One region of the Pseudoalteromonas sp. APC 3691 genome, then DNA from elsewhere that is predicted to be linked to it. Evidence: predicted binding sites of a transcription regulator. Region 1 holds the regulator's gene; the other holds the start of a gene.
The links. Region 1 encodes NrdR, which represses ribonucleotide reductase genes. Its sites were predicted from a motif close to AAACACNANATNTNGTGTTT; they were not measured.

Region 1 (11,955 bases):
CTAAAGCGCAATCATCCCCTATACCTAGGTTTACATCACGACGGGTGATACCGCGACCTTTAAAGTAGCGGTTAATTAATTCAAATTCCTTCATACACAAAAAAGCCGGCCTATGCCGGCTCCCCTCTTTAACGGTTTACTTACTTGCGTAAATGCTTAACAGCTTTATCAAGTACACCGTTTACAAATTTATGGCTGTCTTCAGCGCCAAAAATTTTGGCCAGCTCAATACCTTCGTTAATAGCAACTTTATAAGGTACGTCTTCACGGAACTTAAGCTCATAGCTGCTTAAACGTAAAATTGCACGCTCAACCATATCTAAGTCATCAAACGGACGTGTTAAATGTGGTGATACAGCTTCGTCTAGTTGCTTGTAATTTACAGCAACACCCGTCGCTAGATCTTTAAAGTATTCAACATCAATTTTAGTAACGTCTGTTTCGATCAACATTTGTTGTTCGATATCGGCAATTAAATTGCCACTTATTTGCCAAGAATAAACGGCTTGGAGTGCTAAGATACGTGCTTTACGTCTTGCTGCTGGTTTCACAAAAATTCCTTAAACTTAAATTTTATCTAACACATTAACCATTTCAAGCGCGCCTAAAGCAGCTTCGCCGCCTTTATTGCCCATTTTGGTGCCAGCACGCTCAATTGCTTGTTCAATGCTTTCTGTGGTTAATACGCCAAATGCAACCGGGATATCATACTCAAGTGATACTTGCGCAAGACCTTTGTTTGATTCGCCAGCAACTAGGTCAAAGTGTGGTGTACCACCTCTGATCACTACGCCTAATGCGATGATTGCATCATACTCTTTTTTTGCCGCAACGCGTTTAGCCGCTAAAGGTAATTCTACCGCGCCTGGCACATAAATAACGGTAATGTCGTCATCTGATACGCCACCTGTGCGTTTTAGCTCATCAACAGCACCTGCAAGGAGGCTGCTACCAATAAAGTCATTAAAACGAGAAATGACAATGGCAAATTTTTTGCCTGGAGCGTACTTATTACCTTCAATAATTTTCATTTGATAACCCTAAAAATAAGTTCAAGCGGTTGCGATTGCGCAAAAATTGCTGCGCATCATACCATAAAAATAAAATAATAGCCTAGTTTAAGCGTGATGCTTATTGTGGCTCAACGTAATCAACAACTTCTAAATGAAAGCCCGAAAGTGCATGGTACTTTTTAGGGCGACTCATTAATCGCATTTGTTTAATTCCAAGATCGGCAAGTATTTGCGAGCCTACGCCAACAGTACGAGATGTACCTTTGAATTTACGTGGCGTAACGCTTTCGCCGGCATCAGCTGCTGCAAATGCTTTCACAGTTGCCTCTAACTCTTCAGTGCTTTCTTGCTTACCTAAAATAACTAAAGCACCTTCATTTTTAGCGATATAAGCCATTGCTTCTGAAAGGCCCCAGCTACGGTCAGCACTTCTGTCTGAAAGTAGAATATCGTTAAAGGTACTTTGCAAATGTACACGTACATTTGTCGGCTCTTGATCTTTTATATCGCCTTTGAGCAATACGTAATGTAATTGGCCGTCAATTGTGTCTTTGTAAGTAACTAAATCAAATTCACCATGAACAGTTGGTAACTTACATTTTGCTACTTGCTCAATTGTTGTTTCGTTTAAGTTGCGGTATTCTATTAAATCAGCAATGGTGCCAATTTTAATATCGTGCTCTTTCGCAAAAACTTCTAAATCAGGGCGGCGTGCCATAGTGCCATCAGCATTAAGTATTTCAACAATAACAGATGATGCTTCAAGCCCAGCTAAACGCGCTAAATCACAGCCAGCTTCAGTGTGTCCTGCGCGAGTTAATACGCCACCAGGTTGCGCCATAATAGGAAAAATATGTCCAGGCTGAACAATATCACTTGGGACTGCGCCTTTAGCTATAGCCGCTTGCACTGTACGCGCTCTATCTGCTGCTGAAATACCGGTTGTAACACCTTTTGATGCTTCTATCGACATTGTAAAGTTAGTCGAAAATGCTGCACCATTGTTTTTAACCATTAACGGTAAATCAAGTTGCTCGCAACGCTCTTGCGTCATGGTTAAACAAATTAAACCACGGCCATGGGTAGCCATGAAATTAATCGCTTCTGCGCTAATATGCTCAGCAGCTATTATTAAATCGCCTTCGTTTTCTCTATCTTCATCATCCATTAAAATAACCATTTTACCGGCTTTAATATCGTCGATGATTTCTTGCGCGCTGTGTAAATTCATAAATTTGCTCGTGTAAGTTGTCAGTTTCGTTATTTAATAAAACCCGCTTTAGCGAGTAAGCTCATCGAAATATCAGAGCCCGTTGGTTGCTCTGCACCCTTTATAAGGCGCTCTAAATAACGTGCAATTTGATCGACTTCTAAATTAACTTGGGTACCTACTTTAAAATGAGCAATTGTGGTTTGCTCACTCGTGTGTGGGACAATTGTTAATTTGAATTTATTACCCTCTACAGCGTTTACTGTCAGGCTTATACCATCAATACATACCGAACCTTTGTAAGGAATGTATTTCATTAAATTTTCGTCAGTTGTAAGCCAATATTCTGTTGCTCTGGCGTTTGCTGTAATACTTGTAATTGTTGCGATACCATCAACATGGCCAGACACTAAATGACCGCCTAAACGAGAAACAGGTTGCATGGCTTTTTCAAGATTCACCGTTTGTCCTAAAGCATAGTGAGCAAAACCGGTCAAACTAATCGTCTCATTAGATAAATCCGCACTAAAACCATCAATATGTTTATCAACTACAGTTAAGCAAACACCATTAGTTGCAATGCTGTCACCTAACTTTACGTCTGTCATATCAAGATCAGTACTTTGGATACGAATGGCTAAGTCGCCTTGTTTTTTTTGTAATAAAGCAATTTTGCCTGTGGCTTCTATTATCCCAGTAAACATAGCACTACTCTTTTTATTAAGTGATTTTAATGAGTTTTGACGCGGTGATACGTAAATCGTCACCAATGCGCGCACATTCATTAAATGTTAAATCAACGGTGTTTTGCATACTCGTCAATTCAGGAAAATTAACTAAACTTTTTGCATCATGGCCCATTAGTTTAGGCGCTAAATAAAAAACAAACTCGTCAACTAAATTAAGCTCTGTCATTTTACCAGCAAGTGTTGCGCCAGCTTCAAGCCAAACATTATTAAACTGCAGTTGCCCAAGTTTTTCTAAAACGGCTTGTAAATCAACTTTACCGTTACTTTCACTGACTTCAATATGCTTTACAAAATGCGGCCATTGCAATGATTTATCAACCTTAGTCGTAAATATTATTACATCACTTTGGATTTCAAATAAAGCAAGGTCAGGTGTTAAACGGTTTTGAGAGTCAATTATAACACGCACGGGCTGGCGAAGCGGCAAATCAGTAGGCAGTGTGCAAGGCAGCTCACTTAGTCGCACATTAAGTTTAGCATCGTCTACTAGCACTGTATCGGCACCGGTTAAAATAGCGCAGCTTTTCGCTCGGTATAATTGTACGTCTTGTCGAGCAGCAGGACTTGTGATCCACTTACTTTGCCCATTTTTAAGCGCCGTTTTACCATCAATACTCGCTGCCATTTTGCAAATCACATAAGGTAAGCCTTGTTCCATACGCTTAAAAAAGCCAACGTTAAGTGCGCGAGCTTGTGATTCGAGTAACCCGTAAGCAACGTCAATACCCGCGTCGCTCAGTATTTTAAGGCCTTTGCCAGCAACTTGTGGATTTGTATCAACCATAGCGGCAATTACTTTTACCACACCGGCAGCTTTTAAGCCTTCGGCGCACGGTGGCGTACGGCCATAATGACTACACGGTTCAAGCGTTACATAAGCCGTTGCACCTTGTGCATTTTTTCCAGCGACAGCCAGTGCATTTACTTCTGCATGGCCTTGACCTGCTAATTGATGAAAACCCTCACCAATTATTTGATTATTTTTAACTAAAACACAGCCAACATTAGGGTTAGGTGTGGTAGTAAACCGGCCTTTTTTGGCAAGTTCTATGGCGCGTGCCATATACATTTCATCATGTTCAGTAAAAGGAACTTGGCTTTGCATTGTTACTCCCCTAAGCGGGCAATTTCTTCGCCAAATTCGCGTATATCTTCAAACGAGCGATAAACAGAGGCAAATCTTACATACGCTACTTTATCGAGCTTTTTGAGGGCTTCCATAATGCATTCACCAACCAAATGGCTTGAAATTTCTCGCTCGCCTGTAGCACGCAACTGCGATTTTATTATATTCACAACTTCGTCTACTTGCTCTGTGCTCACTGGGCGTTTTTCGAGTGCGCGATTTAAGCCATTTAATAATTTATCTTCGTTAAATGGTTCGCGGCTGCCGTCTTGTTTAATAACACGAGGCATAACCAGTTCAGCGCCTTCAAATGTAGTAAAGCGCTCGTGGCAGTCGTTACACTCACGACGCCTGCGAACTTGATGGCCTCCGCCAACAAGGCGTGAGTCAATAACTTTAGTATCTTTTGCGGTACAAAATGGACAATGCATAGCTCGGTACTTCCGTTTTAAAACAAAAAAGACCGCTAAATAGCGGTCTTTTATCTTAGCAAAAAAATAGGGCCTGTTGACCTTTCAGGATTAAATTTGTTCTATCTAGGGGCGATTTAATCGCGGCGCGAGGTTTGTAACCTAGTGGGCTAAGTAAAAACCGAGCAACAAAGAGTAAATCGCCCCTAGGACGAACCCGAGGGCAGTGCATGTTTGGCATTTATGCTGCGTTATCGCCTATTTGTGTGGAGTAACCACACTACATAGACTCTGCCTTGCCTAAAAACCAAACATACTACTGCAAATTAAACCTCGAAAGATAAACAGGCCCTTAGCCTATGTGCTCTCAATTACTGCTGCTTATGCAATTAAGCGTAAACAGGTAATTTTGCACAAATTGCTTTAACTTTTTCTTTAACTTGCGCCTGTACAGATTCATCAGTGATGTTATCTAGTACGTCACAAATCCAGCCAGCAAGCTCTTTTGATTCTGCTTCTTTAAAACCACGGCGAGTAATTGCAGGAGAACCAATACGCAAACCAGATGTTACAAACGGTGAACGTGGATCGTTTGGCACTGAGTTTTTATTAACGGTGATATTAGCGTTACCAAGGGCTGCGTCTGCATCTTTACCAGTAATATCTTTGTCGATTAAATCGAGTAAGAATAAGTGGTTTTCAGTTTTGTCAGATACGATTTTGTAGCCACGTTCTTGCATAACTGCGACCATTGCTTTTGCGTTTTTAACAACTTGTGTTTGGTATACTTTAAACTCTGGTTGAAGTGCTTCTTTAAATGCCACTGCTTTTGCTGCAATAACATGACATAAAGGACCGCCTTGACCACCAGGGAAAACAGCGCTGTTAAGCTTTTTGTAGATTGCTTCGTCGCCACATGCAGAAATAATCAAACCACCACGAGGGCCTGCAAGTGTTTTATGCGTAGTTGTAGTTACAACGTGTGCATGAGGAACTGGGCTTGGGTAAACGCCTGCCGCAATTAAACCCGCAACGTGAGCCATATCAACAAACAGATAAGCACCGATTTTGTCAGCAATTTCACGGAATTTAGCCCAATCAACAATACCTGAGTACGCTGAGAAACCACCAATGATCATTTTTGGTTTGTGCTCAAGTGCTAGTGCTTCAACTTGTGCATAATCAATTTCGCCCGTAGCTTCATCTAGTCCGTATTGGATTGCGTTGTAAAGCTTACCAGAAAAACTTACGTGAGAACCGTGAGTTAAGTGACCACCATGAGCTAAGCTCATACCTAGTACAGTATCGCCAGCATCTAATAATGCTAGAAAAACAGCTGCATTTGCTTGCGAACCAGCATGTGGCTGTACGTTAGCGTAGTCAGAACCAAATAATTCGTTAGCACGGTCAATTGCTAATTGCTCAACAACATCTACATGCTCACAACCGCCATAATAACGTTTGCCAGGGTAACCTTCTGCGTATTTGTTTGTAAGCTGTGAACCCTGCGCTTCTAGTACGCGTGGGCTACAGTAGTTTTCTGAAGCGATTAGTTCGATATGCTCTTCTTGGCGAGCAGTTTCTTTGGTTATCGCGTCAAATAACTCTGGATCAAAATCCGAAATATTCATGCTACGTTCTAACATTGGGGTCTCCTAGGGCAACGTGTATGGTGTTTTTTAGAGGCTTTATTGTACGCTTTAAACGACTCTTTGCCTACGCTCTTAAGTTGAGGATATTTAAACAGGGATTGAAACTATTTCACAGCCCTTTTAAGATGATATTTTTTTATAAAGCCATAATAATTTTAAATGAATTATATTTACTACATTTAATTAGTAAATATAACTAAATGTATTCATCCGTTTAAAGTTATAAAAAAAGCGGCTCAAGCCGCTTTTTCTTGTAATTTAACTTAGCCTAGTTTATCAAGTATTTCGGTACGTAACGCGTCGTAATCGGCGTTCATATCGCTTGCTAGGCATGGTTTTGCTAGTGCATCAGCAAGTGGTTTTGGCATACCTAATTCAATATTTAGAATACCCTCTACGCTTTCTTTAAACTTAGCAGGATGAGCGGTCGCTAAAAAGATACCCGCGGCACCAGGTGCACGATTTTCAACAAGACCTTGGTAAGCAATAGCAGTATGAGGCTCTGCAATATAGCCAGTTTGTTGAATTTTTTTCATCACGGCTTGCGTGTCTTGCTCGTTTACGCTTGTTGAATAAAAATTATCGTAGCTAAACCAGTTATTATCTAACATTGTTTGTACACGCGGCCAATTGTTTGGCTTACTTACATCCATCGCATTTGAAAGCGACTCAAGTGTTGCATTTGGCGTCCAGTTTTTATCAAGCATAAAGCGCGGCACAGTATCGTTTTGGTTTGTTGTTGCGCTTAATTTACCTACAGGTAAACCAATAACCGCACCAATCATTGCGGCGCACACATTACCAAAGTTACCACTAGGCACTGATATATGCGCTGTTGCGCGTTTTTCTTTCGGTAACTGTGCAATGGCTTCAAAGTAGTAACAAACCTGAGCAACTAAACGGCTAATATTAATTGAGTTAGCTGAGTTAAGCCCAAGTGTTGATTTAACTTCTTCATCTAAAAAGGCATTTTTAACTAGCTCTTGGCAATCATCAAAGCTGCCCTCAACTGCATAACAATGAATATTGTTACCTAGCGTAGTAAATAGCTTTTGCTGAGCAAGTGAAATTTTGCCTTTAGGGTATAAAATTACTACGTCGATATTTGGTTTATTGTAAAAAGCATGCGCTACAGCTGCACCGGTATCGCCCGATGTTGCTGTTAAAATAGTTACTTTTTCATCTTTATTAAACTGCGTTAAACACTCTGCCATAAAGCGACCACCAAAGTCTTTAAACGCAAGTGTAGGACCATGAAACAGCTCTAAACAGTATGTGTTATCTTGTACTTCCACCAGCTTAACGGGAAAGTTAAATGCATTTTTAACCATTTGTGCCACAGTATCGCTTGGTAGCTCATCTCCAATTAGGTGAGATAATATTTTGCCGCTGCGCGTAACAAAGTCCATATCAAGCAATGCATCAACATCGGACAGTGGGGCTAGTGATTCTGGAAAAAATACACCTTGGTTACGACCCAAACCTGTTTTTACGGCTTCAACGAACGACACTTTTTGTGAGCTATCTTTTAAATTATGTAATTGCATGACTACCTATCCTATAAAACTGTTAGTTGACGCGTGCCGTCGTTATCTAATTTACAAATGTGGCAAAAGCCTTGCTCGTTAATGTAATTGGTTTCTAACCACTGCGCGCATTGCTGTGCAGCTTCAAGTGTTTTACATACGCTAAACAAGGTGGGTCCTGCGCCCGAAATACTGACTATTTCAGCGCCCAGCGCTGGCAAGCTTGCTTTGGCTTCACTAAAACCTTTAATAAGCGGTGCGCGGTAAGGTTCTGCTATTTCATCTTTCATTATGCTTAGCGCATCGTCAAAACGATTAGTTAACAGCAAGCTACTAAATGCCGATAAACGCTGAGCAAACTCAACACTTGCATGCATGCTCAACTCTTTTGGTAAAACAGAGCGCGCTTTTGCGGTATTAAGCGAAAAACCAGGAAACGCAGCAACGTAGTACCAGTTTTCATCAACAGGCAGTGTAATTGATTTATCAGGAATTAAATCACCAGTTAACTGCAAACCACCTAAATAACATGGCGTGATGTTGTCGTAATGACGACCGCCGCTTACTACAGCTTCAAAGTCAGCCATCAGTTCAATAAGCTCAACCTGACTTAAATTAGTTTTTGCAAACTTATCAAGGGCAGCAAAAGTAGCCACAACCGAACACGCACTAGAGCCAAGTCCAGATCCAATTGGTAAGTTCTTTTTAAGCTCGAGCTTTACGCTTGGCATATTAGGCGCAACATGCGCTCTAAAATGCACTAAGCACTGGTACGCTAAATTTTCATTAGCATCACTTGGTAACTTGTGAGCGTACTCGCCTGTGCAAATAAATTCGTCGCTTGGTGCTGCGCTTACAACGGCTACATCGCCTAATAAACTGCCATCAATTGGCGCAAGCGCTGCGCCAAGTGCATCAAAACCTACAGCAAAATTACCAATAGACGCCGGAGCATATACTTCAATCATAACGATCTCCTAGCGCGATAACGTTTTTAAAATATCAGCAAATACACCTGCGGCTGTTACTTCTGAGCCAGCGCCATAACCACGAATTACAAACGGACGTGGCTGATAATATTGGCTTAAAATAGCCAGCGCGTTTTCACCATCACGAATGACACTAAGTGCATGTTTGGCATCTACTGCTTCAATACCTACTTTACAGTGGCCTTCTTTAATTGTGCCTACATAGCGAAGTACTTTGCCTTCACTAGCAGCACTTTGAATAAGCTTGTTAAAATCAGCATCTAAGCTTGGTAGTTTTGCCATAAACTCATCAACGCTATCGCCCTGTGCAAAACCTGATGGTAATACAGACTCAACTTCAATATCGCTTAACTCTAATTTCATACCGGCTTCGCGAGCAATGATCAATAACTTACGTGCTACATCGGTACCCGATAAATCATCACGAGGATCGGGCTCAGTAAAACCGCTTTCTTTGGCTTTAATAGTTGCCTCAGAAAGTGATAAACCATCTTGAAGTGCGCCAAACATATACGAAAGTGAACCTGATAAAATACCGCTAAACTCTAATAACTCATCACCCGCACCAAATAATGACTGTAAGTTGTCGATTACTGGTAAGCCTGCACCTACGTTTGTTTCGTATAAAAATTTACGATTATTCTTTTGCGTTGCTGCAATTAAATCTTGGTAATACGTGTATGAGCTTGTTGTTGCTTTTTTATTGGCAGCAACCACATGAAAACCTGCATTTAAAAAGTCTACATACTGCGCAGCAAGTGCATCCGACGACGTACAATCAACAAGTACAGGATTTACTAAATGATTTTGCTTAACAAACTGCTCTACTAGTTTTAAATCAAATGCCTGCTCAGATGAGGCCAATTTTTGCTGCCAATCGCCAAAAGCAATACCTTCACTATCTAGGTGTAATTGACGAGAGTTAGCAACACCATACAAGTTAAGTTTAATATTACGTTTTTCAAGCCACGCTTGCTGACGCTCAAGCTGATTAATAAGCTCTTGCCCTACTAAGCCACAACCTAGTAAAAACACATCAATTGACGGCACATGCGTGAAAAAGTTTTCATGGCATATTTTCACGGCGTCGTTACATAACTCACCATCAATTACCGCAGAAATAGCACTTTCTGTAGAATCCTGTGCAATTGCCACAATATTTACTTGAGCTTGTGCAAGAGATGCAAAAAACTTAGCCGCTAAGCCACGGTGCGCGCGCATGTTATCGCCCACTAAAGTAACAATGGCTAAATTGCGCTGCACTTGTACAGGCTCAATAAGCCCTGCTTGTAACTCAAGCTCAAATGCAGTTTGTAGCGCGTCAAGTGCAAGTGCTAGGTCTGTTTCGTGCACACAAAAGCTAATGCTAAACTCGCATGATGACTGAGTGATTAATACAATTGATACGTTATCGTGAGCAAGCGCGTTAAATACCTTAGACGCCATACCTACTTTGCCTTTCATGCCTGGCCCTGAAACAGTTAACATTGCAAGGTCTTGTAGGCTCGAAAGCGCTTTTACTGGCTCATCTGATGAATAATCGTTACCAATTAATGAGCCTTGTGCGTCTGGGTTATGCGTATTTTTAATTTCGCACGGCACGCCCGCTTTAGCACATGGTAAAATTGTTTTAGGGTGAAGTACTTTTGCACCAAAGTAAGAAAGCTCCATCGCTTCTTTATAAGATAAAAAATCTACTTTAGTCGCTTTTTTAATATAACGAGGATCAGCACTGTATACACCATCAACGTCTGTCCAAATTTGGCAAATTTCAGCTTCTAAACATGCTGCTGCAATTGCTGCTGAGTAATCTGAGCCATTACGACCAAGCGTTGTAAGCTCACCTTTATCATTACTCGCTGTAAAACCAGGCATGATATAAATAGTTGCAGGGCTTTCTTTAAGCACAGCTTGAAAGCGCGCTTTACTTGTTACTAAATCAGCCTCTGCATCAATGTAGCCACCCGTTGAAGCAATGCAGCTGGTTGCTTCTAAGTATCTTGCATCATGCGAGCTCAATAAAGCCTGCATTAAAGAAACGCTCACGCGCTCTCCAAAGCTAATCACAAATGCGCGAACCTGATCAGGGCAACACTGTATAAGTGACACGCCATCTAGTTTATTTTTAAGCTCGCCTAAGTTTGGCCAACTTGTAACTACACCACCACTTTTTTCAACGTCAGCTTTTAAACCTTCACAGCGGCTAACCAATGCTTGCCATTGCTGCGAAAAATCTGAGCCTTGCTCTGCGGCACTTGCAAGTGCAACTAGCGAATCGGTCATTCCACCGGGAGCAGAAAGTACCAATAACATTTCATCTTTTAATTGTGCTTTAACTAGCTGAGCTACCTGTTGTAAGCATGCATAGTCGGCAAGCGAAGACCCACCAAATTTTAAAACTCGCATTGTTTATGTTCCTCATCCCATAAAACGAAAAAAGGCCTGTGTTCTAAGTGAACACAGGCCTTTAAATTTGTTGCACCGACCTATGCCACTATCCAGTAAGAATGATGGTTGTAATAATTATGGTCAGTACGCGATTAATTGTTTTCATATGTTAAGACTGCCTTAACAAAGGCTATGCTGTCAACCCTAAATCAAAAGATAAAACATCCTTTTTTAACATGAAAAAACCTAATGAATGCCAAATTTATGCAATATTTCGTTTAAGTTAGATTTATTGATAGGTTTATCGATAAAGTCTATTGCGCCAAGTTGAGCGACTCGTTGCTTCATTTTCTCTTGTATATCGGCGGAAATAACTAAAACAAAACACTCTATTTTTTCTGTTTTTATAGTCTCGAGTACTTGTATACCATCAACTTCGGGCATCGTGAGGTCTAAGCATAGCAAATCAAAGCTTTGTGCCCGTAAAAGTTCTAGAGCATGCGCTCCATTTGTAGCTTGTTGTATTTGAGCGTCTATACATTCATTCAAACACCGCACAACTTGTTTACGGGCGACTGCAGAATCGTCACAGACTAATATCGAAAATTTCATCATGTTTACTACTACACAACCATCAAATTTATTAAAAGGTTACTAAAATACCTTCCTTCGCATTTTAGACACTTTAACACGCCTCCAAGCACTCAGCGCATTAATAATTTAATACAATGATAAATATAGAATAAATCCGTTTAAGATATAATTAACCAAGGCAAATACCAATAAAACCTTAAATACTTAATAGATAACAAACTTACTAACTCATAGCTTGTTTTAATTGCTTTGATGCTACACGCCTGCTTTTTGGGCTTATCTTGTTAAATTTTAACTT
Region 2 (11,955 bases), on a different contig from region 1:
TCTGCACTTGCTGTTAAATATATTTTTAACGGCGCATCTTGAAAAACCACAGTGCCCATATCACGGCCATCGGCAATTAAGCCGTTTTCAGTGCGAAATGCACGCTGGCGACGTAATAACGCTTCACGAACGCGAGGTAATGCTGCAACTTTTGATGCTGCAGCGCCTACTTCTTCATTACGAATAGTAGTAGTTACATCTTCGCCTTCTAAAATAACTTTTCCTGCATTAGTTTGGCTATCTACCAAAAACTGCACATCTAAATTTGCAGCAAGAGGGACAAGCCCTTCTTCATTGTCTAATGCAATTTGGTGATGAAGTGCAGCTAAAGATAAAACGCGATAAATCGCACCGCTATCTAATACATCCCACCCTAACTTGTCGGCTAACAAGCGACAAACAGTTCCTTTACCTGAACCACTTGGGCCATCAACGGTGATCACGGGCATTAATAACGCCTGCATTTAAAACCTCCTGCAATGCACACCTAAATAAACCGCGACATTATACGTCAGTTATTAAAATATATCTGCTATTAGTGTGTAACTTTTGTAATTACTTCTAATTAGCTTATTCACTGACTGACGCTAAAACATTGAAAAATGTGGGAAATGTTTTATAGGTACACTTTGGATCATTAATTGTTATTGGCTTTCCACCAACGGCAACCATTGCAAAACACATGGCTATACGGTGATCGTCGTAAGTATCAACAGCAACATCATTAAATGTTTCAGGTGGGGTGATCTCTATAAAATCTTCACCTTCTACAACCTGTGCGCCTACTTTACGAAGCTCAGTTGCCATTGCATATAAACGGTCTGTCTCTTTTACTCGCCAGTTATAAATGTTACGAATGGCTGTTGGGCCTTTGGCAAAAAGAGCAACAGTTGCAAGAGTCATAGCTGCATCAGGAATTGCATTGGCGTCAATATCCACACCTTTTAGTTCGCCTTTGCGAACAACTAAACGCTCATCATACCAATCAATTTTTGCGCCTACTTGCTCCATTACTTTGGCAAAGCCTATATCACCTTGCACCGACTTGGCACCCACGCCCTTAATTTCAATCTCACCGCCTGCAATTGCAGCCGCAGCAACAAAGTAAGAGGCAGAAGATGCATCGCCTTCAACCATTATGCGATCTAATGATTGATACTGTTGACCACCTTTAACTTTAAAGGTTGCATAATCACTGTGCTCAACATTAACCCCAAAACGTGCCATTACATCAAGTGTAATATCAATATAAGGTTTAGAGACTAAAGTACCTTTAATAGTTATTGTTGTATCACCGTTAAATAATGGCGCTGCCATTAATAGAGCGGTTAAAAATTGACTTGAAATACTGCCGTCAATTTCAACCTCACCGCCTTTTATTTGGCCACCCACAATTTTAAGTGGTGGGTAGTCTTTGTGCTTTGTATAAGTAACATCACCACCCAATGCTTGCAGCGCGTCAACCAAGTGCCCTATCGGGCGCTCTTCCATACGTGGCTCGCCTATTAGCTCGTACTCACCAGCAACGGCAGCAAGTACAGCCGTTAAAGGTCTATAAGCAGTACCCGCATTACCTAAAAACAAGGGCTCAGTCGGTGTATTAAACACACCACTAACACCCTCTACGGTGGCTACAGTGCGTTCATCATTTAAAGTTACATTTACACCTAATAACTTTAAGGCGCCCAGCATATGGCGTATATCGTCACTATCAAGTAAGTTTTCTACAACGGTAGTACCGCTTGCAAGTGCTGCTAATAATAAAATTCTGTTCGATAGACTCTTTGAACCTGGTAGGGTTACTGTGCCATTTACTCTAGAAATAGGTTCTAAACGAAGTTGCTCCATTAGCTATGCTCCTTTGCAAAAGCAGCCATAAAGTCTACAAGTGCTTGAACACCCTCAAGAGGCATTGCGTTATAAATACTAGCGCGCATACCGCCCACTATTCTGTGACCTTCAAGAGCAAGTAACCCTGCATCTTTAGATTGAGCAACAAACTTATCATTTAAGCTTTCATCATTAAGCCAAAACGGAACATTCATACGTGAACGGCAATGTTTAGCTACTTTATTGGTATAAAAGCTCGATTCATCAATAAAGTCATAAAGTAGCTGCGCTTTAGCAATATTTTGAACTTCCATCGCTTTTACGCCACCATTACTTTCAAGCCATTGAAATACTTCAGCAGCTAAATACCAAGCAAATGTAGGGGGCGTGTTAAACATACTGCCTTGTTTTGCTTCTAATGCGTAATCTAAAATGCCGGGCTTAGGTAAGCCTTCACGCTCAAGTAATGTTTTACGAACAATAACGATTGATATGCCCGACGGGCCGATATTTTTTTGCGCACCAGCGTAAATTAAATCAAATTTATTAACGTCTATTTCGCGTGATAAAATAGTTGACGACATATCAGCAACGATCGGTGCTGTTGGGTGGCTTGGTACATCAAAAATTTCTAAGCCGTCAACCGTTTCGTTAGGGCAATAGTGAATGTAAGATGCATCTTCTGGTAACACCCAATCAGCAACCTGTTTAATAGAAAACTCGCCATTGGCATCATTACGCACATCAATAGAGGTTGCTTGAGTAAACTTGTTGGCCTCGTCTGTTGCACTTTTTGACCACACGCCGTTTTCGCAATAAACCGCAACTTTGCCTTCTTGGTGTAAATTTAATGGCACAGCACTAAACTGACCACGGCCACCACCATGCATAAACAGCACTTCAAATTCATCACTGATATTCATTAGGCGACGAAGGCTGGCTTCACATTTAGCTGTAAGGGCTAAAAACTCTTTGCTACGATGGCTTATTTCCATCACAGACACACCTAAATCTTGCCAATCTAGAAACTCTTTTTGTGCTTTTTTCATAACCGCTTGCGGAAGCATAGCTGGCCCCGCACAAAAATTATATTTACTCATTACCTTTGCCTCATTCCAGTAATTTAACTACTAAGCATGAACATTTAATACCAATCCGCTAAACCTTTAAAATTTAATGAATAATACCAATCCGCAATAATACTTAATCATTTTGCGGGGCTAAACGTGTCGCTACTTGCGTTAAAAAATTCTCATTTAGAACAACTAAATAGCGAATTTTTTGCCTAGCTATCAACACGTTTTTCCACCCTCAAAATAGATCTCTTAATTAAGCGAATTGGTATGAGTATAATTTCACACCCTATTAATTTTTTTCAACAACATTAAAAAAAAGCGGCCAAGGCCGCTTTTTCAATATCAATTATTCTGAAGGAGGATTATCATCCGCTACTTCATCAATAACCGTATCTACAGTTTCAACGTCTTCAATATCAATCAAGTCACTTTCTGTAACTTCAATCTCTTCTATACGTTGTAAACCAACTACTTGCTCTCCGTCAATAGTTCTGATCAAAATAACACCTTGTGTGTTACGTCCAACCGTTGAAACTTCATTAACGCGAGTTCGTACTAAGGTACCACGATTCGAAATAATCATTATTTCATCGTTGTCATCAACTTGCACAGCACCAACAACAGCGCCGTTACGTTCACTCACCTTAATTGATACAACACCTTGTGTTGCACGACTCTTAGATGGGTAATCTTCAAGTTGTGTACGCTTACCGTAACCATTTTCAGTTACCGTTAGAATGGCACCGTCAGTTTTTGGTACAATTAACGATACTACGCGTTGCTCGTCTGGCATTTTAATACCACGAACACCTGTAGCAGTACGACCCATTGGGCGAACACCTTTGAAGCGAATCTCAGGGTTACCTTCTTCGTCTAATACTGGGTTACCGTTTTCATCAACAACTGTTGTTTCTTCAGCTTCTTTGAACCGTACAACTTTACCTGCATCAGTGAACAACATAATTTCGTTGCTACCATCGGTAATATCAACACCAATCAAGCTATCGCCATCATTTAAGTTAACAGCAATGATACCGCTTGCACGTTGACGACTGTAAGCCGTTAATGGTGTTTTCTTAACTGTACCGAATGCAGTTGCCATAAAGATATATTTATCTTCTGCGTACTCGCGTACTGGCAATATAGCAGTAATACGTTCATCAGCTTCAAGTGGTAACAAGTTAACAATTGGCTTACCGCGCGCTGCACGACTTGCTAGTGGTAACTGATACACTTTAAGCCAATATAAACGACCGGCCGTAGAGAAACATAAAATAGTATCGTGTGTATTTGCAACTAACAGACGTTCAATGAAATCTTCATCTTTCATCTTCGTTGCTGACTTACCTTTACCACCACGACGCTGTGCTTCGTAATCAGACAATGCCTGATACTTCACATACCCTTCGTGAGAAAGCGTTACAACAACGTTTTCTTCGGTAATTAAGTCTTCAAGACTGATATCGTGAGCCGCTGCATTAATCTCAGTACGACGTTCGTCGCCATACTGCGCTTTAATTTCAACTAGTTCGTCACGAATAACTTCCATTAAACGCTCAGGTGTTGCCAAAATATAAAGTAGTTCAGCAATTAACTCTAATAACGCTTGATATTCAGTTAAGATTTTTTCGTGTTCAAGACCAGTAAGCTTGTGTAAACGCAAATCTAGAATTGCTTGAGCTTGTTGCTCAGAAATATAGTATTGACCGTCGCGAATACCTAAATCATCAGCAAGCCAATCTGGACGGGCTACATTATCTTCGCCTGCTTTTTCAAGCATACCTTGTACATGACCTAATTCCCACGGACGTGCAGTTAAAGCAATTTTAGCTTCAGCAGGTGTAGGTGATTTACGAATAAGCTCGATAATTGGGTCAATGTTTGCAAGCGCAATTGCTAAACCTTCAAGCGTGTGAGCACGGTCACGCGCTTTGCGTAAATCAAACACGGTACGACGAGTTACTACTTCACGGCGGTGAATAATAAACTCTTCAAGCATTTCTTTTAGATTAAAACACTTAGGTTGGTTGTTAATTAATGCAACCATATTCATACCAAACACAGTTTGTAACTGAGTTTGTGAATACAAGTTATTTAAAATAACTTCGCCTACGTCACCACGTTTAATTTCAATAACGATACGCATACCGTCTTTATCTGATTCATCACGTAGTGCACTAATACCTTCAATTTTCTTATCTTTAACAAGCTCAGCAATTTTTTCAATTAAACGGGCTTTATTAACTTGATAAGGAATTTCGTGAACGATGATTGTTTCACGGCCTGTTTTTTCATCGGTTTCGACGTCGGCGCGTGCACGCATGTACACTTTACCACGGCCAGTTAAATAGGCTTGTTCAATGCCTTTTTTACCGTTGATAATTGCAGCCGTTGGGAAATCAGGACCAGGGATATAATCCATTAACTCTAAAATAGTTAAATCAGGATTTTGAATAAGTGCCAAACAACCGTTCACAACTTCAGTTAAGTTATGTGGTGGTATATTTGTAGCCATACCTACTGCAATACCTGACGAACCATTCACTAATAAATTAGGAACTTTCGTTGGTAAAACATCAGGGATGAACTCAGTGCCATCGTAGTTAGGAACGAAATCAACCGTTTCTTTTTCAAGATCGGCTAATAACTCATGCGACATTTTTGCCATACGTACTTCTGTATAACGCATTGCCGCTGCTGAATCACCATCAACCGAACCGAAGTTACCTTGGCCATCTACAAGCATGTAACGTAGTGAGAATGGCTGAGCCATACGAACTATCGTGTCATAAACTGCACTGTCGCCGTGTGGATGGTATTTACCGATTACGTCACCGACCACACGGGCCGATTTTTTGTAAGGCTTGTTCCAGTCATTACTAAGCTCGTTCATTGCAAACAAAACGCGGCGATGAACAGGTTTTAAGCCGTCACGTACGTCTGGTAATGCACGTCCTACTATTACGCTCATTGCGTAATCTAAATAGGAGTTTTTTAACTCGTCTTCAATATTGACTGGCAGAATTTCATTGGCGAGATCAGTCATTTGATATCACATTCCTTCAGTATCAGCTCTCAACAACCCGGTATTGGGTATTAAGAGTATTGTTATTATTTCTAACAGCCATGCTATCACAATTAATTTTAATTTACAGGCGCAAAACTTTGCGATTTATCAATTTAGCCCTATATAATGGCCTCAGATTGACGAGGAAGTATTTTATGACCGAACATCAAAATGTAGATCACGCAGAAATAGCAAAATTTGAAGCCATCGCTGAGCGTTGGTGGGACCTAGACGGAGAATTCAAACCTCTTCACGAAATTAACCCGTTACGTTTAGACTTTATAGCAAATAAAACGCAAGGCCTATTCGATAAAGAAACACTCGACGTTGGCTGTGGTGGCGGTATTTTAAGCCAAAGCATGGCGCGCATGGGCGCAAAAGTAACTGGCATCGACATGGGGCAAGAGCCTTTAACTGTTGCTAAGTTGCACAGTTTAGAAACTGGCGTAAATGTAGATTATATAAAAGTGCCTGCAGAAGAGTTTGCAACACAGTACCCTGAGCGCTTTGATGTAATAACGTGTATGGAAATGCTTGAACACGTTCCCGACCCAGCATCTATCATTCATGCTGTAGCCGCACTTGCCAAACCAGGCGCAGATGTGTTTTTTTCAACCCTTAACAAAACACCTAAAGCATATTTATACGCGATTGTTGGCGCTGAAAAACTTTTAAAAATGGTACCTGAAGGTACACACGACCATAAAAAGTTTATAAAACCTGCACAGCTTATTTCATGGGCAGAGCAAGCCGGTTTAAAAGTCCGTGCAAGTACAGGGCTTTCTTATAACCCACTATCAAAGCAATATACGCTCAATAGTGACGTTAGCGTAAATTACATACTTTATTTTGAGAAGTTAGCTTAATGGCTAATTCTCAAGCCCCCTTATCCATTATTGAGTACGATGCATTTTTATTTGATTTAGACGGCACCCTACTCGACACCGCTGATGATTTAGGTGCCGCTTTAAACGCAGTCCTTATTAGCAATGAAATAGAACCAGTTAGTAGTGATGTATACCGTCCTGCGGCATCTAACGGCGCAGGCGCATTATTAGAGGCTGGTTTTAAAGAGTTATGGGACAAACAACACCAAAGCGAGCTTATAAAGCAATTAGTTAACGAGTACGCTGCAAACATAGCAAAACACACGCATTGCTTCAGCGGAGTTGAATCGTTACTTATCGCCCTTGATCAGAAAAAGATCAAGTGGGGGATCATGACTAACAAGCCTGGCTTTTTAACCGATCCTTTAGTGGCAGCTATTCCCGCATTGAAAAATGCCAGTGTAGTAATAAGTGGCGACACCTTAACTGAAGCTAAGCCATCACCTTTACCACTGCTGCATTGTGCAAAGCTCATGCAAGTAGAACCAAAGCGCTGTTTATACATTGGTGATGCACAGCGCGACATACAAGCAGGCAAAGCCGCAGGTATGCATACCGCAACGGCTCTTTGGGGTTACATCCCAAGTAAAGATGAAGCGATAGCTTGGGAAGCCAATTTTAACTGGCTAAGTCCAATTGACGGTTTTAACCATATATAGTGTCATGTTAATTATTAAACACTATATATTGTGATTGTGTTAGTTTTCACACAAAGCTTGCTGATAAAAAAAGCAGTCAAAATTTATTTTTAAAATGCGTAAATTTAGCAGATCATTAGTTGATTTTTGCATATTTCAACTTAAATGATTGTTCGAAGGTGAGTGTCTACTAACACAAATGCGTTATCCCAAAGTTATCCACAAATAGGGGCAATTATGTCCCTTGCAAAACAACTCAGACCACACTATCTTGTGATCTCTAAATTGAACAACACCAGATATTGTGGCCAAATGTTATTCAATTAAATTCGCCAATATGGTGAAACCTATAATAAATGAGTATGTACCTTGCTTCGGCGAGGTATAAAGCATTGGTCAAAATACATAATTCCCAAGGAATACAGGCAAATGAACCAACAGTTATCTGTAAGCAAACGTGACGGGCGCAAAGAGCCACTTGATCTGGATAAGATCCATCGCGTTATTGAATGGGCCGCCGAAGGTTTAAACAACGTTTCGGTTTCGCAAGTTGAATTAAAATCGCATATTCAGTTTTACGACGGTATTCGTACCAAAGACATCCACGAAACCATCATTAAAGCAGCAGCGGATCAGATTTCAAAAGAATCGCCTGATTATCAATACTTAGCTGCACGTTTAGCTGTATTCCATTTACGTAAAAAAGCGTATGGTCAATTTGAACCACCACGTTTATTTGACCACGTAACAAAAATGGTTGGCGATAAACGCTACGATGCTCACTTATTAGTAGATTACACAGAGCAAGAATTAGACGAGCTTGATGCATACCTTGATCATTCTCGCGATCTTAACTTTAGCTACGCAGCTGTAAAACAGCTTGAAGGCAAGTACCTCGTTCAAAACCGTGTATCGGGTGAAATATACGAAAGTGCACAGTTTTTATATATTTTAGTAGCAGCAAGCTTATTCTCTGACTACCCACGTGAAACACGTACTGATTACATTAAACGTTTTTACGACGCGGTATCATTATTTAAAATATCTCTACCAACGCCAATTATGTCAGGTGTCCGTACGCCTACTCGCCAGTTTAGCTCGTGTGTATTAATTGAATGTGGCGATAGCCTTGATTCAATTAACGCTACATCGTCTGCAATCGTTAAATACGTATCACAACGCGCAGGTATTGGTATTAACGCTGGTCGAATTCGTGCTTTAGGTAGCCATATTCGTAACGGCGAAGCGTACCATACAGGTTGTATTCCTTTTTATAAGCACTTTCAAACAGCTGTTAAAAGTTGTTCGCAAGGTGGTGTACGCGGCGGTGCTGCAACTTTGTTCTACCCGCTTTGGCATCTAGAAGTAGAAAACCTACTTGTACTTAAAAATAACCGTGGTGTAGACGACAACCGCGTTCGTCACCTTGATTACGGCGTACAGTTTAATAAACTAATGTACTCTCGTTTAATTAAAGATGACTACATTACATTATTTAGCCCATCAGATGTGCCTGGCCTTTACGATGCATTTTTTGAAGACCAAGCTGAGTTTGACGCACTTTACGTAAAATACGAACAAGACGAGTCTATTCGTAAAAAACGTATTAAAGCCATTGAGCTTTTCTCTATGTTTGCGCAAGAACGTGCAAGTACAGGTCGTATTTATTTACAAAATGTGGATCACTGTAATACACACAGCCCATTTATTTCTAAAGTTGCGCCAATTCGCCAATCTAACTTATGTTTAGAAATTGCATTGCCAACTAAGCCACTTAACAACGTAAATGACGAAGAAGGCGAAATTGCGCTTTGTACACTTTCTGCGTTTAACTTAGGTGCAATAGAGTCACTTGATGAGCTTGAAGAGCTAGCTGAACTTGCAGTACGCGCACTTGATAACTTACTTGATTTCCAAGACTACCCTGTACCGGCGGCTAAAAATGCAACTATGGGTCGTCGTACACTAGGAATAGGCGTGATTAACTACGCTTACTACCTAGCTAAAAACGGTAAGCGTTATTCAGATGGTAGCGCAAATGCATTAACACATAAAACCTTTGAAGCTATTCAATACTACTTAATGAAAGCATCAAACGAGCTTGCTAAAGAGCGTGGCGCATGTCCTAAGTTTAACGAAACAACGTACTCTCAAGGCATTATGCCAACAGATACGTACAAACGTGATTTAGATAAAATTTGTGATGAGCCACTTCATCTTGACTGGGATACACTACGTGCAAATATTAAAGAGCACGGTATGCGTAACTCAACACTAAGTGCATTAATGCCATCAGAAACATCGTCGCAAATCTCTAATGCAACTAACGGTATTGAGCCACCACGTGGACATATTAGCGTTAAAGCAAGTAAAGACGGTATTTTAAAACAAGTTGTTCCTGAGTATGAGCGTTTAAAAGATCAGTACGAGTTACTATGGGACATTCCATCAAACGATGGTTACTTGCAGCTTGTTGGCATAATGCAAAAATTTGTTGACCAAACAATTTCTGCAAATACAAATTATGATCCAAACAAGTTCGAAGGCGGTAAAGTACCTATGCAAGTCTTATTAAAAGACTTACTAAGCGCGTACAAACTAGGTGTTAAAACCTTGTATTACCACAATACTCGCGATGGCGCCTCAGATTCACAAGAAGATACTCCAGAAGTGGAAGATGATGATTGTGAAGGCGGCGCGTGTAAAATATAACTGCTGATTTTTATTTTAAGCGGGCATTTAGCCCGCTTTTTCTGATAGTTTTTTGAGTGATAAACATGTCTTATACTACTTTTAGCCGAAACCATAATAACCAAATGCAAGAGCCAATGTTTTTTGGCCAAACTGTAAACGTATCTCGTTACGACCAACAAAAATACCCAATTTTTGAAAAGTTAATTGAAAAGCAACTGTCTTTCTTTTGGCGTCCTGAGGAAGTAGATGTAAGTAAAGACCGTTTAGACTTTCAAGCATTACCAGATCACGAAAAGCATATATTTTTAAGCAACTTAAAATACCAAACACTACTTGATAGTGTACAAGGTCGTTCGCCAAACGTGGCTCTACTTCCAATTGTATCGCTACCAGAGCTTGAAACATGGATAGAAACATGGGCGTTCAGTGAAACAATTCACAGCCGCTCATACACGCATATTATCCGTAATGTAACACAAGCACCTGAGCTTATTTTTGATGACATTGTTAGCAACGATAAAATTAGCGAACGTGCTGATGCCGTAACTAAATACTACGACGACTTAATCAACTCTGTATCGCTTTACAATTTATATGGTGAAGGCAAACACGAGATTAACGGTAAAACTGTTATCGTGAATTTGTTTGAGCTTAAAAAGAAACTTTACCTGGCTATGATGTCGGTAAATATTCTTGAAGCGATTCGCTTTTACGTAAGCTTTGCATGTTCGTTTGCGTTTGCTGAGCGCGAATTGATGGAAGGTAACGCTAAAATCATCAAACTTATTGCGCGCGATGAAGCACTTCACCTTTCGGGTACTCAGCATATTTTAAACATTATGCAAGACGGTAAAGATGACCCAGAAATGGCGATTGTTGCAGCCCAGTGCCGCGACGAAGCGATTAAAATGTTTGTTGATGCTGCAGAGCAAGAAAAAGAGTGGGCTGAGTATTTATTTAAAGATGGTTCAATGATTGGCTTAAATAAGCATATTTTATGTCAGTACGTTGAATACATTACTAATGCACGTATGACTGCCATTGGCTTGCCAGCACAGTTTGAAAATAACAGTAACCCTATCCCATGGATAAACTCGTGGTTAGTGTCTGATAACGTGCAAGTAGCGCCTCAAGAAGCAGAAATTAGCTCATACCTTGTTGGTCAAATAGACTCTCAAGTTGATGCATCAGAATTTGGTGATTTTGATTTATAATGAGTGACAAGTCTACTGCAAGCATAACGCTTGCAGAAAACAGCCAGTGTATAGAATTTACCGCTGGCTGCCCTTCTCTTCTACAGTGCTTAGAATCCATGAAAATAGACGTTGCATTCCAATGCCGCGAAGGTTACTGCGGCGCCTGTAGAGCAACGTTAGTGTCAGGTAGTGTTGAATATAACGAAGAGCCCCTTGCATTTGTGCGCGAAGGCGAAATACTCCTGTGCTGCTGTAAACCCAATGGCAATGTAAGTATTAATTTAAAGTAGTCTAAACGCTAAATACAGTTTATAAACGCCAATCTAATTGTTTAATACCCGATAACTAGCTCTTTAGCTTATTTACGTATCACTGAACGAGCTTTACACGCATTGAAACTGATGCGCTACGCCCTAAATTATCAACCACTCTTACGTCAAATTCGCCTACTTGCGGGTGCCAGAAAAAAGGCGTATCTCGCTCTACTTTACCAACAAAGCTGTTATCTACAAACCAATATAAAATACGTGAATCTGTATCTGTGATTGCGCTAAAAGGCAGGCCTTC

Region 2: a site for NrdR is predicted at 7,789-7,808, ahead of nrdA (class 1a ribonucleoside-diphosphate reductase subunit alpha). Genes of this name have one in related genera too.

The regions. Positions count from the first base shown of each region.
Region 1 covers NZ_JASDCB010000022.1:10,494-22,448, forward strand. The annotation lists gene thiL (thiamine-phosphate kinase) at 1-94, opposite strand, end outside; gene nusB (transcription antitermination factor NusB) at 141-551, opposite strand; gene ribE (6,7-dimethyl-8-ribityllumazine synthase) at 567-1,031, opposite strand; gene ribBA (bifunctional 3,4-dihydroxy-2-butanone-4-phosphate synthase/GTP cyclohydrolase II) at 1,132-2,244, opposite strand; gene QL998_RS09160 (riboflavin synthase) at 2,274-2,927, opposite strand; gene ribD (bifunctional diaminohydroxyphosphoribosylaminopyrimidine deaminase/5-amino-6-(5-phosphoribosylamino)uracil reductase RibD) at 2,944-4,077, opposite strand; gene nrdR (transcriptional regulator NrdR) at 4,080-4,529, opposite strand; gene glyA (serine hydroxymethyltransferase) at 4,898-6,154, opposite strand; gene thrC (threonine synthase) at 6,424-7,707, opposite strand; gene thrB (homoserine kinase) at 7,719-8,654, opposite strand; gene thrA (bifunctional aspartate kinase/homoserine dehydrogenase I) at 8,664-11,081, opposite strand; gene QL998_RS09195 (response regulator) at 11,310-11,678, opposite strand.
Region 2 covers NZ_JASDCB010000003.1:10,115-22,069, reverse strand. The annotation lists gene cmk ((d)CMP kinase) at 1-464, opposite strand, end outside; gene aroA (3-phosphoshikimate 1-carboxyvinyltransferase) at 571-1,848, opposite strand; gene serC (3-phosphoserine/phosphohydroxythreonine transaminase) at 1,848-2,930, opposite strand; gene gyrA (DNA topoisomerase (ATP-hydrolyzing) subunit A) at 3,253-5,952, opposite strand; gene ubiG (bifunctional 2-polyprenyl-6-hydroxyphenol methylase/3-demethylubiquinol 3-O-methyltransferase UbiG) at 6,129-6,839, shown strand; gene QL998_RS01610 (HAD-IA family hydrolase) at 6,839-7,519, shown strand; gene nrdA (class 1a ribonucleoside-diphosphate reductase subunit alpha) at 7,928-10,210, shown strand; gene nrdB (class Ia ribonucleoside-diphosphate reductase subunit beta) at 10,276-11,406, shown strand; gene yfaE (class I ribonucleotide reductase maintenance protein YfaE) at 11,406-11,678, shown strand; gene pbpC (penicillin-binding protein 1C) at 11,758-11,955, opposite strand, start outside.